DNA from 3 places in the Pseudoalteromonas sp. SWYJZ12 genome. Region 3 is predicted to be linked to each of the others. Evidence: predicted binding sites of a transcription regulator. Region 3 holds the regulator's gene; each other region holds the start of a gene.
What was found. Region 3 encodes sigma-54, which starts transcription at its own class of promoters, with help from an activator protein. Its sites were predicted from a motif close to GTTGGCACGNNNNTNGNNT; they were not measured.
Positions count from the first base shown of each region.

Region 1: a site for sigma-54 is predicted at 2,436-2,454, ahead of I6F42_RS17285 (CsbD family protein). Genes of this name have one in related genera too.
Region 2: a site for sigma-54 is predicted at 1,793-1,811, ahead of I6F42_RS11185 (hemerythrin domain-containing protein). Genes of this name have one in related genera too.

Region 1 is NZ_JADYXH010000021.1:56,359-60,574, forward strand. Features, by position in the region: gene I6F42_RS17280 (xanthine dehydrogenase family protein molybdopterin-binding subunit) at 1-2,122, shown strand, start outside; gene I6F42_RS17285 (CsbD family protein) at 2,191-2,388, opposite strand; gene I6F42_RS17290 (group II truncated hemoglobin) at 2,669-3,082, shown strand; gene I6F42_RS17295 (hypothetical protein) at 3,193-3,375, shown strand; gene hrpB (ATP-dependent helicase HrpB) at 3,456-4,216, shown strand, end outside.
Region 2 is NZ_JADYXH010000008.1:32,325-36,540, reverse strand. Features, by position in the region: gene I6F42_RS11190 (plasma-membrane proton-efflux P-type ATPase) at 1-1,209, shown strand, start outside; gene I6F42_RS11185 (hemerythrin domain-containing protein) at 1,326-1,751, opposite strand; gene I6F42_RS11180 (hypothetical protein) at 2,101-2,358, shown strand; gene I6F42_RS11175 (hypothetical protein) at 2,414-2,671, shown strand; gene I6F42_RS11170 (DUF6500 family protein) at 2,700-2,918, shown strand; gene I6F42_RS11165 (GGDEF domain-containing protein) at 2,955-4,216, opposite strand, start outside.
Region 3 is NZ_JADYXH010000005.1:90,366-94,581, reverse strand. Features, by position in the region: gene lptC (LPS export ABC transporter periplasmic protein LptC) at 1-280, shown strand, start outside; gene lptA (lipopolysaccharide transport periplasmic protein LptA) at 270-815, shown strand; gene lptB (LPS export ABC transporter ATP-binding protein) at 812-1,537, shown strand; gene I6F42_RS08385 (RNA polymerase factor sigma-54) at 1,607-3,106, shown strand; gene hpf (ribosome hibernation promoting factor) at 3,132-3,419, shown strand; gene ptsN (PTS IIA-like nitrogen regulatory protein PtsN) at 3,424-3,876, shown strand; gene rapZ (RNase adapter RapZ) at 3,895-4,216, shown strand, end outside.

The DNA of each region.
Region 1 (4,216 bases), on a different contig from region 3:
GCTGGCAAAACGCGCAAACTTATTTATTGCACTGCGCCCAGACGGCATGGTTGAAATAACCTGCCATCGCTCTGAAATGGGTCAGCAAATTCGCACCGCGATTGCACAAATTGTTGCCGATGAAATGGAAGCCGCGTGGGATAAGGTTATTGTTATTCAGGGTAAGGGCGACCCTAAATACGGTGATCAAAATACCGATGGCTCGCGCAGTATTCGCTACAACATGCAGCGCCTGCGTGAAATGGGCGCAAGTGTACGTTACATGATGCAGCATGCTGCCGCTAAGTATTGGAATGTTGACCCGCAAACCTGTACTGCTAATCAACACGTTGTTACACACAGCTCAGGTAAATCGCTTACTTATAAAGATTTAATCGACTTAGCATTTACAATAACGCCACCAGAAGCTGACAAACTAACACTTAAAACACGCAAAGAATGGCGCTACATTAATACCGGCATGGCGCACATAGATTTAGCCGATTTAGTAACAGGAAAAGCTATATTTGCAGCCGATGTACGCGAACCACAAGCGCTGGTGGCTATAATTGAACGCCCGCCGGTAGTAGGCGGTGTTGTTAAGTCATTTGATGCCAGTGCTACAAAAGCGATAAACGGCGTTATAGATGTTATTGAAATACCTGCACCAAAAGGCGCACCGCAGTTTCAGCCAAAAGGTGGCATTGCGATTATAGCTAAAAACACATGGGCTGCATGGCAAGGGCGTAAAGCATTAAAAGTGGTGTGGGATGATGGCAAAAATGGCGATTACAATTCAGAAGAATTTAAAAAGTCATTATTAAAAACAGTACAAACTCCACAGGCAAACATACGTGATAAAGGCGATGCCATGGGCGTGTTGGCTAAATCGAGCAATAAACTCGTAGCTGATTATTACGCGCCGCATCTTGCTCAAGCACCAATGGAGCCGCCTTGTGCAACTGCTATGTACAACAAAGACAGTGTTGATATATGGGCTGCTACGCAAAATCCACAAGCCGATATGAAAACAGTGGCTGCAATGCTTGGCATGGATGAGAGCAAAATTAATGTTCACGTTACCATGTTAGGAGGCGGTTTTGGGCGTAAGTCAAAACCTGACTTTTCAGCAGAAGCAGCTTACCTTTCAATGAAAGTAGGCAAACCTATTCGTGTGCAATGGACGCGTGAAGACGACATACAACATGGTTTTTACCATGCAGTTTCGGCTCAGCACATTGAAGCATCACTAGATAAAAATGGCGCTATAGAATCTTATTTACATCGCACCGCGTTTTCACCTATTACCTCTACCTTTTCAGAAGGGGCGACTACGCCGGGAAGCTTTGAACTGCGCTTAGGATTTACCGATAACCCTATTAACACACCTAACATGAAGTTAGAAAACGGTGATGCGCAAGCCAAAGCACGAATTGGTTGGATGCGCTCTGTATCAAATATTTTTCATGCCTTTGCTATTCAGTCATTTATTGGCGAAGCAGCGCATAAAGCCGGTCGCGACCAAAAAGACTATTTACTAGACACGATAGGTCCGAGTCGCATTGTTGATGTAACTGAGCAAAATGCCACATACGATAATTACGGTGGCGATAAAGCGGTTTATCCTCTAGATATTGGCAGACTGCGCCGTGTTATTGAAAAAGTAGCTGACATGAGTAAATGGGGGCGAGAGCTTCCTAAAGGTCGAGGTTTAGGAATAGCAGCACACAGAAGCTTTTTAACTTACGTAGCTACGGTAGTTGAAGTAGAAGTGTCGGATGCTGGCGATTTAAAAGTAATTAAGTCGTGGGTTGCCATTGATGCGGGTACGGTTGTAAACACCGACACCGTTAAAAACCAAACCCAAGGTGGCTCTATTTACGGTATTACAACTGCAATCAGCGATGGTATTACCTTTGATAAAGGGCGCGTACAGCAAAGTAACTTTCATGATTATCGTGTACCGCGTATGAGCGACTCACCTCTTGAGATTGAAGTTGAAATTGTACAAAGTGATGCACCACCAGCAGGAGTAGGCGAGCCGTCTACACCAGTTTATGCGCCAGCATTATGTAATGCTATTTTTGCAGCGTGCGGAAAGCGTATTAGGCAGTTACCGATTGGTAACCAATTAAAAGCGTAGCTAAATAACCTACAGCTTAAACAAAAAAACCGCCAAATGGCGGTTTTTTTAAAAGCGGTTAACGCGGTTTAACGACCTTTTTCAAACTCATCAACTTCACGCTCTGCTTCTTCTTTAGATTTACCGTATTGCTGCTGGATTTTACCAACTAGCTCTGTACGGCTACCTTCAATTTTATCTAAATCGTCGTTGGTAAGATCGCCCCATTTTTGTTGAGCCTTACCTTTAAGTTCTTTCCAATTACCTTCGATACGATCGCTGTTCATAAGTTTATCCTTACTTTAGGTTAGTGAATTAACTGTCAGTTATAAAGTAGCAAGCCTTGTACCAAGGAATAATAATGGTTTTATTGTTTTTATTATCAGTTGGTTATATTTTTATGTTGAGCGATTTTGTTTTTAATATTGCGCTATTTATTAAAAAATATACATAGCAGCCTGTAATTATTGCTGACATAAGTTACGCCGCTTTGATGTAACTCATTCTTAAATTTTTGTTTTAAGCTAATATGCAGGTATTAAACAAAGTAGTTAACCTGAGTGAGTTATGAATACAAAAACGTGTGAATACGGAGTGGGTGACTGCTCATACAAAATGGCAGGTGAGTTAGCAGGTATTACACAATTGGTGAATGCGTTTTACGATAATATGGACGCTTTAAAAGAGGCTGAGCATATAAGGAGTATGCATTCAAAAGACTTATCGGCATCACGTAAAAAGCTCGCTTACTTTTTGTCGGGCTGGTTAGGTGGTCCTAAATTATACGCTGAACATTTTGGCAGTATTAACATTCCTCAAGCGCACAAACATTTACATGTAGGAATTGAGCAAAGTGACGCATGGCTTTTGTGCATGCAAAAAGCGGTTGATGAGCAACCTTACGAAGCACCATTTAAAATTTACTTAATGGATCAATTACGAGTGCCTGCAGAGCGAATTAGATTAGTATCGGGTAGTTAATATATGTGGAGTATTAAAGTTAGGGCTCTGGATTTCTAAATATTTACTTTATTTCATTTAGAGTTATTATCGCGAATCGAGTTAAAATCTTAAAAGGGATGGAATATAGAATGGGAAAAGTTGGCTTATTAGTAATGTTATCGTTTGTTTTTTTGTCGACAACAGCATCTGCTTCACCACTTATAAAGCAATGGGCTGGAACTGGTATGGATGCAGATAAATACTTTTGTGAATATGGTGATGGTGAAGTAAAGGTTATATACGGTAATCAAAATTGCCCATCATCAAACTAGTTTAAGATATCAAATATCAACCGCAGCGTCGCTGCGGTTTTTTGTTACAATGCCTGCAAAGCAATTTAGGGTAAATAGCTGTGCTGCCTGTTCAAGACATATATCAACAACTCGTTACTACATTACAAAGTAATCCTATTACGTTATTACAAGCGCCGCCTGGTGCGGGTAAATCTACGTGGTTGCCGCTGCAACTAATGCGCGATGGGCATTTTAAACGTATTGTAATGCTAGAGCCTCGCCGTTTAGCTGCTCGTAATATTGCCAGCTACCTAGCAAAGTGCCAAAACGAAAGTGTTGGGCAAAGTGTGGGCTTGCGGATTAGGGGTGAGAGTAAAGTAAGTGCTAATACGCGCCTCGAAATAGTCACCGAAGGCATGCTAACGCGCATGCTGCAAAACGACCCCGAATTAAGCGATATTGATTTACTGATATTTGATGAATTTCATGAGCGTTCAATTGCAGCCGATACCTCACTTGCCTTTGCGCTCGAGACCCAAAGTGCGCTGCGTGAAGATTTAACCATTATGCTTATGTCGGCAACTCTTGATACTGAGCGTTATACAGCGTTTTTTGACTGCCCTGTAATTCAATCAAGCGGTCGCAGCTACCCAATAGACGAAGTATACATACCCATAAAAGATGAAAGCCGTTGGCTTGATGCAATTCCTACCATAATAAAACAAGCACTTAATGAGCAAACAGGTAGCGCATTGGTATTTTTACCTGGGCAATTTGAAATACTACGCGTGCAGCAAGCACTGAGCGATTTACCCAGTAACTGCATAGTAGCAACGCTATTTGGCGAGCAAGATAAAGCTAATCAGCAAGCTGCTATTGC
Region 2 (4,216 bases), on a different contig from region 3:
TTAGCTTTATCGGCTAATATTGAGGCAGTTAAAACTCAAGTTGAGGCATCGATAGATGAATTTGCAGCGCGTGGGTTTCGCTCTTTAGCGGTTGCTAAAACAGACGAGCAAGGTAAATGGCAATTTATAGGTGTATTGCCGCTTTTTGATCCACCGCGTGAAGAAGCAATACAAACCATTGCCGATGCAAAAGAAATGGGTATGAGCGTTAAAATGGTCACGGGCGATCAAGTGGCCATTGCGCGCGAAACTGCAAGTAAACTGGGTTTAGGGACAAACATTCTTGATGCTAGTGGATTTGGTGCAACTGAGCATCATCAAGCCACACAGTTAGATGACTCAATCGAGAGCGCTGACGGATTCGCACAAGTATTTCCTGAGCATAAATACCATATTATTGATGTGCTTCAGCATAGAGGGCACATTGTTGGTATGACAGGAGATGGCGTAAATGATGCGCCAGCACTTAAAAAAGCTGACTGTGGCATTGCTGTATCGGGCGCTACAGATGCAGCGCGGTCAGCAGCATCAATCGTGTTAATGACCGATGGCTTGTCGGTTATTATTGATGCAGTTAAAGAAAGCCGAAAAATATTTCAACGCATGAACAGTTACGCTATTTACAGGGTTGCTGAAACACTGCGCGTATTACTTTTTATGACAATGGCGATATTAATTTTTAACTTTTATCCGTTAACAGCAGTCATGATTGTGATGCTTGCTTTACTTAACGATGCCGCCATTTTGTCTATTGCATACGACAATGTGCATTATCAAAATAAGCCCGAAACATGGAATATGCGGCTCGTTTTAGGTATTGCATCTGTGCTGGGAATTGTAGGGCCAATTGCAGCCTTTGGTTTATTTTACTTAGGAGATAAAGTATTTGAACTCGACCGTCCTCATCTTCAAACATTAATGTACTTATTACTTTCTGTAGCAGGGCATTTGACTATATTTTTAGCGCGTACCCGAGGTCCATTTTGGTCTATTAAACCGTCTGCTATATTAATGGTCGCCGTATTTGGCACGCAAGTTATAGCAACACTTATTGCTGTTTATGGGGTGTTTATGACCCCACTAGGATGGGGATGGGCACTTGCTGTGTGGGCATATGCTTTGGTGTGGTTTTTTATTAACGATGGTTTAAAGCTAGTGGCGTATCGAATTTTTGATCCGACAGAAGCACCCTTACTAGAGAAGAGTTAGCACATAGGCTTAAAAAATGGTTATAAGCCAAGTGGCCTATAACCAATAGTACACAAGGGAGTGTATATAAGGTGGTTCAATTATTTGTGAGTAAAGTTACTCACAAATAAAAAGTATTAGTGCATTGCATCATTATACTGCTTTGCCAAGCTTTGTTTTTGCCCTTCGGTTAGTGCTTTACCCGCTAATTGAAATACTTCGTGTTCTTCTTCGCTTAAATGATGATGTACTAAATGATGCAGTTTTTTAGCTGCAACTAACCATGCAGACGAGCTCATTTCGGTATCTTCAAGTTGTTCAATTAATTCATCAATTTCGTGATGTTCAGCTACGCTGTGGCGCGCTTTTTCATGAGTTAAGTCATCAAACATAAGTGGATTGTAAAAGTAACGTTCTTCAAATTTTGCGTGTTGTTCTAATTCTGTTTTTAGCTCGTCCATTAGCGTGTGGCGCTGCTCTGTGTCGCCGTGCGTTTGAATAAGCGCATCTACTAATTCTCGTTGTTTGTCATGGTCATGACGTAGTGCTTCAAAAATATTCATAACTAGTCCTTTTACAATTTATTTGCTTATATCACTAAAACTAGCAAACTAAATGCCAAATATTAAGTTGATGTATTTTATTGCTTTTATTTTGATTTTTTATTTCTAGGCTGCTATCACTGTAAATTTTACAGTGATATGAATGCAATAATTTCAGGCTTTTACGTAGTTCAATTATAAAAGGAGTATAAATTCCTACAGAACCTTACAAATATTTACTGGTTGTTTATTTTATTGCAGTGATAAAGTAGCAACATTATTTAGGTACAATCTATATGTATTACTCCCACATATAATATCAATCGGTATAAATGCAGGTAGCACGTTAACTTAATAGGATAGTTTAAGGATGAACATAAAAAGCCCCATCGCCGCATTATTGCTGTGCGCTTTACTAAGTGCCTGTAGTACAGCCCCACGTTCTGACCCTAACTTATGCATTGAAGAGGCTGAAACGGTTGATCGAAATGGCGCTCAAACAAGCTCAGAAGTTTATAATCAATGCATTAGCGCACAAATTAAAAAGGATGAAAAAAATGACACTTTTTTTGATATTATCGGTACGTTCTTTTTTGAATTTTTTGTAATGGTGGTAGAAAGTAAATAGGCTAACTTACAGCTGTAATTTAAATTAAATAAGTTGCGTAAAAATAGGATTAGTTATGAAACAATTATTGATAGCAATTCCACTTTTTTTATTACTAAGCGCTTGTGCGGCGCAGCCTTACGCAGGCTCGGCAAAATGTATGGAACAAGCAGATATTGCATACGAAACCGATACACGTAAAAATGAGACATTAGATAATGAATGCAAAGCTGCAAAAGTAAATACGCCTAATAAAGAGCTTGAGAATCATGGCTTGGTTGATAGAAGCCTTTTGCAGCTAATCGTTAGCGTTTTAAATGGCGTATTTCAGTAATACAGCATTAATATGATTAAAGGTATGTATGAGGGAAGAACTAAGAGCAAAAATAATTACCGTGTGCGATAAAAAAATAGCAGCTAAAGGCGAAAATGTAGGGCTTTCTTTTTATGCATTTTTTGCCAATAAAAACGACGACCCAGAGCTACTTATGGAGGCCGCTACTTGGTGGATACACACCCATAAATTAGATCATTTTGTAAAAGCACATAAAATTAAACAGATGGTTTTAGACGGACTTTAGTCAAGTAAATGAGCCAATACTTTTAGCTGTGCTTATTTAATCAACAACGACTTGGTTTCTTCCGTTTTCTTTTGCTTTATAAAGTAATTTATCTGCATGTTTAATAAGAACATCTAGTGTGCTTTTTAAAGGGCCACTTACAGAGGCCCCTGCACTAAAGGTGATTTTTGTATCACTAGGAAGGTCTTCTATATTACTGCAATGCTCGGCGAAGCTAATGGCGAGTCGGTTAAATATATCGCGAATTATTCGTTCATCAACCGTATTTAGTGCAAATAACCATTCTTCGCCGCCGTAACGACCAAACTGATGATCATTACATAGTGTTTCTTTTGCAGCTTTTGCAAAGGCAATAAGAACTAAATCTCCAACATCGTGACCAAAATGGTCGTTAACTTTTTTAAAATAGTCTAAGTCAACAATTGCTATCGTCATTTTACCTTCATCAAGCTTTGCTTCTGCTGCGCGCATTATTCCTCTGCGATTAGAGCAATTTGTTAGATAATCTGTTAATGAAATATCGTGATATTTTTGACGTTGTCGAGCTTGCCGATAAAATAAAAATAATGAAGCAATCACTAAAATAAAAGCAATAGCAGCGCTGAGTCGCCAAATTATTTTTTGTTGGTACTCTTCTTTAGCTTGTAGTTCACTAATGTCTTTTTCGTACTCTAGTTGCTGTATTTTTTCTTCTTTTTCTTTTACTTCAAACTGCACCTGTAGTGTTTTTATATTATTTTCACTGGTAGCTTCGTAGTGTTTTTTTGTATAAAGGAGCTTTTGTTCAATTGCTTCAAAAGCCTCGTCAGTGTAGTTAAGGCGTCGCTTTAGCTCATAGCGTTTACCTAAAAAATCGGCTTTATAAATACTGCGGCTGAATTTATCTAATTTTAAAAACACCTCATCGTTTGCTTCATTTGCTCTCTCGAGTAAATCTAGTTTTATATATATGTCAGCTAACAAAATGAGCGATGCGAGTTGCATGTCGTGAACACCTGCAGAACGAGCAAGCTCAATGTTTTCTTTAGTTAGAGTTAAAGCTTTATCGTAATTTGCTTGTAAGTACTCAATACTGGCAATTGAGTACTGAGCAAAGGTTAAGCCTTTTTGCATATTAACTTTTTTGAAATAGAGCAATGCTTTGTCTAGGTATATTAAGGCATCTTTAGGTTTTTTTATCTCGAGCAATACATTGCCTAAGCTCCAATATGCTTTTGAGGTAAAAAGCCCATCTTGTGTTTGCTCATATGCAGCAACCGCTTTTTTTGCATAATATACGGCTTTGTCTTTTTCGTTTA
Region 3 (4,216 bases):
GTGGCAAATAAATGCAGACGAAGCAACATTATACGAAGACAAACAATTAATTTTAGAAGGCAATGTGGTTGCCAAAAACTTAACCGATAACGCCATGATAGACAAAATCAATGCTGATAATATTCAGGTAGATATAAAGCTATTAACAATGCGTTCGGAGCAACCCGTTATCATCACTGGACCCAATTTAAAAATCACTGGTAAAGGCCTAGAAGCCGACTTAAAAACCGAAGTGATAAAACTAATTAACCATACGCGAACCATATATTATGACCAATAAAATATTAAAATCACTTATTATTCCTACACTTATACTAGCGTTTAATAGTAGTGCTGCCGAGCAAAACACGCAACCGACTGCAAATCAAATTTCAATAAGCGCCGATAAGCAAGAAGGTCAATTAAAAGCTAATGTCGGGATTTTTGAGAAAAATGTTGAAATTATTCACGGTAATCGCCGTATCACAGCCGACCGCTTAGAAGTACATAAACGCGATGAACTTGGTGATAATAAACAATTATTAATTGCTACAGGTAGCCCTGCGCACTTTGAAGAAAAGCAATCAGATGGCACGACTATGAGCGCCAGTGCTGACGAAGTACGTTATGATGTATCTAAGCGTTTTTTAACGCTTGTTGGTAATGCACAAGTATCGCAAGCGGGACAAAAAATAAATGCTAAAAGCATTACCTACGATATAGAGCAGCAGCTAATCAGTGCCGAAAAAGATGAAAACTCAACTGACCGCGTTCACACAATTTTAGTGCCAATCGAGACTAAAAAAAGTAAAAAAAGCGACAAAGGTCAACCATGAGCACATTAAAAGCAGAGCTATTAGCAAAGAGCTATAAAGGCCGTGAAGTTGTAAAAAACGTCGGCCTTGAAGTCAAAGCTGGCAGTATTGTTGGCTTACTTGGCCCTAACGGCGCAGGTAAAACCACCACGTTTTATATGATAGTAGGACTTGTACCTAGCGACAAAGGTAAAATATCGATAGACGATAACGATATTACTCTTTTACCTATGCATAGTCGTGCTAGATTAGGCATTGGCTACTTACCGCAAGAGTCTTCAATATTCAGAAAGCTGACTGTTTATCAAAACTTAATGGCCATTTTAGAAACGCGCAAAGAGTTAAATAAACAAGCTAGAGAAGACACTCTCGATAAATTATTAGATGAATTTAGCATACAACACATTCGTGATAGCCAAGGTATGGCATTGTCGGGTGGCGAACGTCGTCGTGTGGAAATAGCACGTGCGCTGGCAGCAGATCCTAAATTTATATTACTAGATGAACCATTTGCAGGTGTTGACCCGATTTCGGTATTAGACATAAAGAAAATAATAGAACATCTCAAAAATCGTGGGATTGGTGTATTAATTACCGATCATAACGTAAGAGAAACCCTTGATGTTTGTGAAAAAGCCTACATTGTTTCTCATGGGGAGCTGATTGCATCAGGTACTCCAGAACACGTATTAAATGATAAAACAGTACGCGATGTTTACTTAGGCGAGCAATTTAGGCTGTAACATTTACGCCATGTCTTTAAGCATCTGCTAGTATTAATTATAACAACATAAAAGGATTGTTAGAGATACATGAGGCAATCACTACAGCTGCGCATGGGCCAGCAACTTACAATGACTCCACAGTTGCAACAAGCTATTCGTTTGTTGCAACTCAGTACATTGGATCTCCAGCAAGAAATACAAGAAGCTCTCGACAGCAACCCGCTATTAGAGGTTGAAGAAGCAGACTATTCCGAAGACGCTGCAGGTAAAAACGAGCAAAAAGCAGATACAGATGACATAACTGTTAGCGCATCTGCCGATGATGCTCCAAGCGAATATGAACAAGATAGTGGTGAAGCACTTGCAAAAGACACGCTAAGTGACGACATGGCTATGGATGTTAGTTGGGATGAGTACATGAGTGCCGCCCCAGCAGCATCATCGGGTCCGATGCCTGAAGACGAATCAATATACCAAGGTGCCTCTACTGAAACGCTCCATGAGTATTTAATGTGGCAGTTACAACTAACGCCATTTAGCCCTACAGACGAAGCTATTGCTATTGCTATTGTAGAAGCCGTCGATGATTCAGGTATTTTAACACTAAGCTGCGAAGAGATTTTAGAAAGCTTTAATCAAGAAAACGAAGATGATAACGAAGTCGAACTTGATGAAATTGAAGCTGTATTAAAACGCATCCAACTGTTTGATCCTGTTGGTATTGCTGCACGTAGTTTACAAGAGTGTTTGTGTATTCAGCTTAACCAGTTTGATAAAGAAACACCTTACATTAATGAAACAAAAATGATTTTAACCGAGCATATTGATTTATTAGCTGCTCGTGACTATCGTACATTAATGAAGAAAACTAAGCTCAAAGAAGAAGAGCTTAAAGAAGTAATGACATTAATACATACTCTTAGCCCTAAACCTGCAGATACTATTGTAAGAGAAGAATCTGAGTATGTTATTCCTGATGTGTCAGTTAAAAAAATTAAAGGCCGCTGGGTTGTTGAGTTAAACCCAGATAGCATGCCTAAAATTCGTGTTAATAGCCAATACGCGGCAATGTCTCGCACTGTAAAATCCAGTGGTGACAGCCAGTTTATTCGCTCGCATTTACAAGAAGCTAAATGGTTTATTAAAAGCTTAGAAAGTAGAAACGACACGCTATTAAAAGTAACAAATTGTATTGTTAAGCAACAACAAGGCTTTTTTGAACACGGTCCTGAAGCCATGAAACCAATGGTTTTAAATGATGTTGCTGAAATGGTAGAAATGCACGAATCAACAATTTCGCGCGTAACAACCCAAAAGTATATGCACACACCCCGTGGTATATTTGAGCTTAAATATTTTTTCTCAAGCCATGTAAGCACCGAAAACGGTGGTGAATGTTCATCTACAGCAATCCGTGCGCTTATCCGAAAATTAATCGCAGCAGAAAACTCAGCAAAACCATTGAGTGATAGCAAAATAGCGGATATATTGGCTGAGCAAGGAATTAAAGTAGCGAGACGTACAATCGCAAAATACCGCGAATCTCTGGCTATTCCACCGTCAAATCAACGTAAAAGTTTGATTTAAGACGCAAAAAAAGAGGGTAATGCTTATGCAACTAAACTTAACTGGTCGTCACGTAGAATTAACCGATTCACTAAGAGACTATATTAATACCAAATTTGCGAAGCTAGAAAGACACTCTGATCATATTAATAATGTTCATGTCATTCTCGATGTAGAAAAATTAAATCAAAAAGCAGAAGCCACCATACACGTAAGCGGTGCTGAGCTATTTGCCTCTACAGAACATCAAGATATGTATGCCGCCATTGACTCGTTGATCGACAAGCTCGATCGACAAGTAATTAAACACAAAGAGAAGCTTGCTCGACACTAATATGATGAAATTAAGCTCACTTATATGCCAGGACTGCAGCAAAGCTGCGGTCCTTTTTAATAGCAAAAAAAGAATTTTAGAGTTCATTAGCGAACTTGCTCACGACAAACTTCCGTATTTACCGCAACAAGATATTCTTAATGCTTTAATGAGCAGAGAGAAACTCGGTAGTACAGGTATAGGGCGTGGCATTGCCATTCCTCATGGAAGAATGAGCGGTGCAGAAGAGCCTTTGGCTTTAGTACTCGTTAGCGAAACTCCAATAAATTTTGATGCAATCGATAATCGCCCTGTTGATATTTTCGTCGCACTCATCGTACCAGATGGCGATAACCAGCAGCACTTAAAGACTCTAGCAACCATTGCTGATAAACTAAACAACAAAGATTTTTGTAAACAGTTACGCAGTGCAAAATCAGATACTGAGCTTTACCAAGTTATTGTCAATCAATCATAGTTTTATAAAGGGTGTTAAATGGAGTTAATTATCATAAGCGGCCGTTCTGGTTCTGGAAAGTCGGTTGCTTTACGCGTTGTAGAAGATTTAGGTTATTATTGCGTAGATAATATTCCAGTTAACTTGCTTCCTTCATTAGTTCGCAGTGTGTCTGATAGCTACGATAAAATTGCTGTTAGCATTGATGTGCGTAACATCCCTAAACAACAAGATGAATTTAACGATATTCTTGAATACTTGCCTGGCTTTGCAAAACCTACGTTATTTTATTTAGATAGCGACGATCAAACATTGATCAAACGTTTTTCTGAAACTCGTAGATTACACCCACTATCAATTG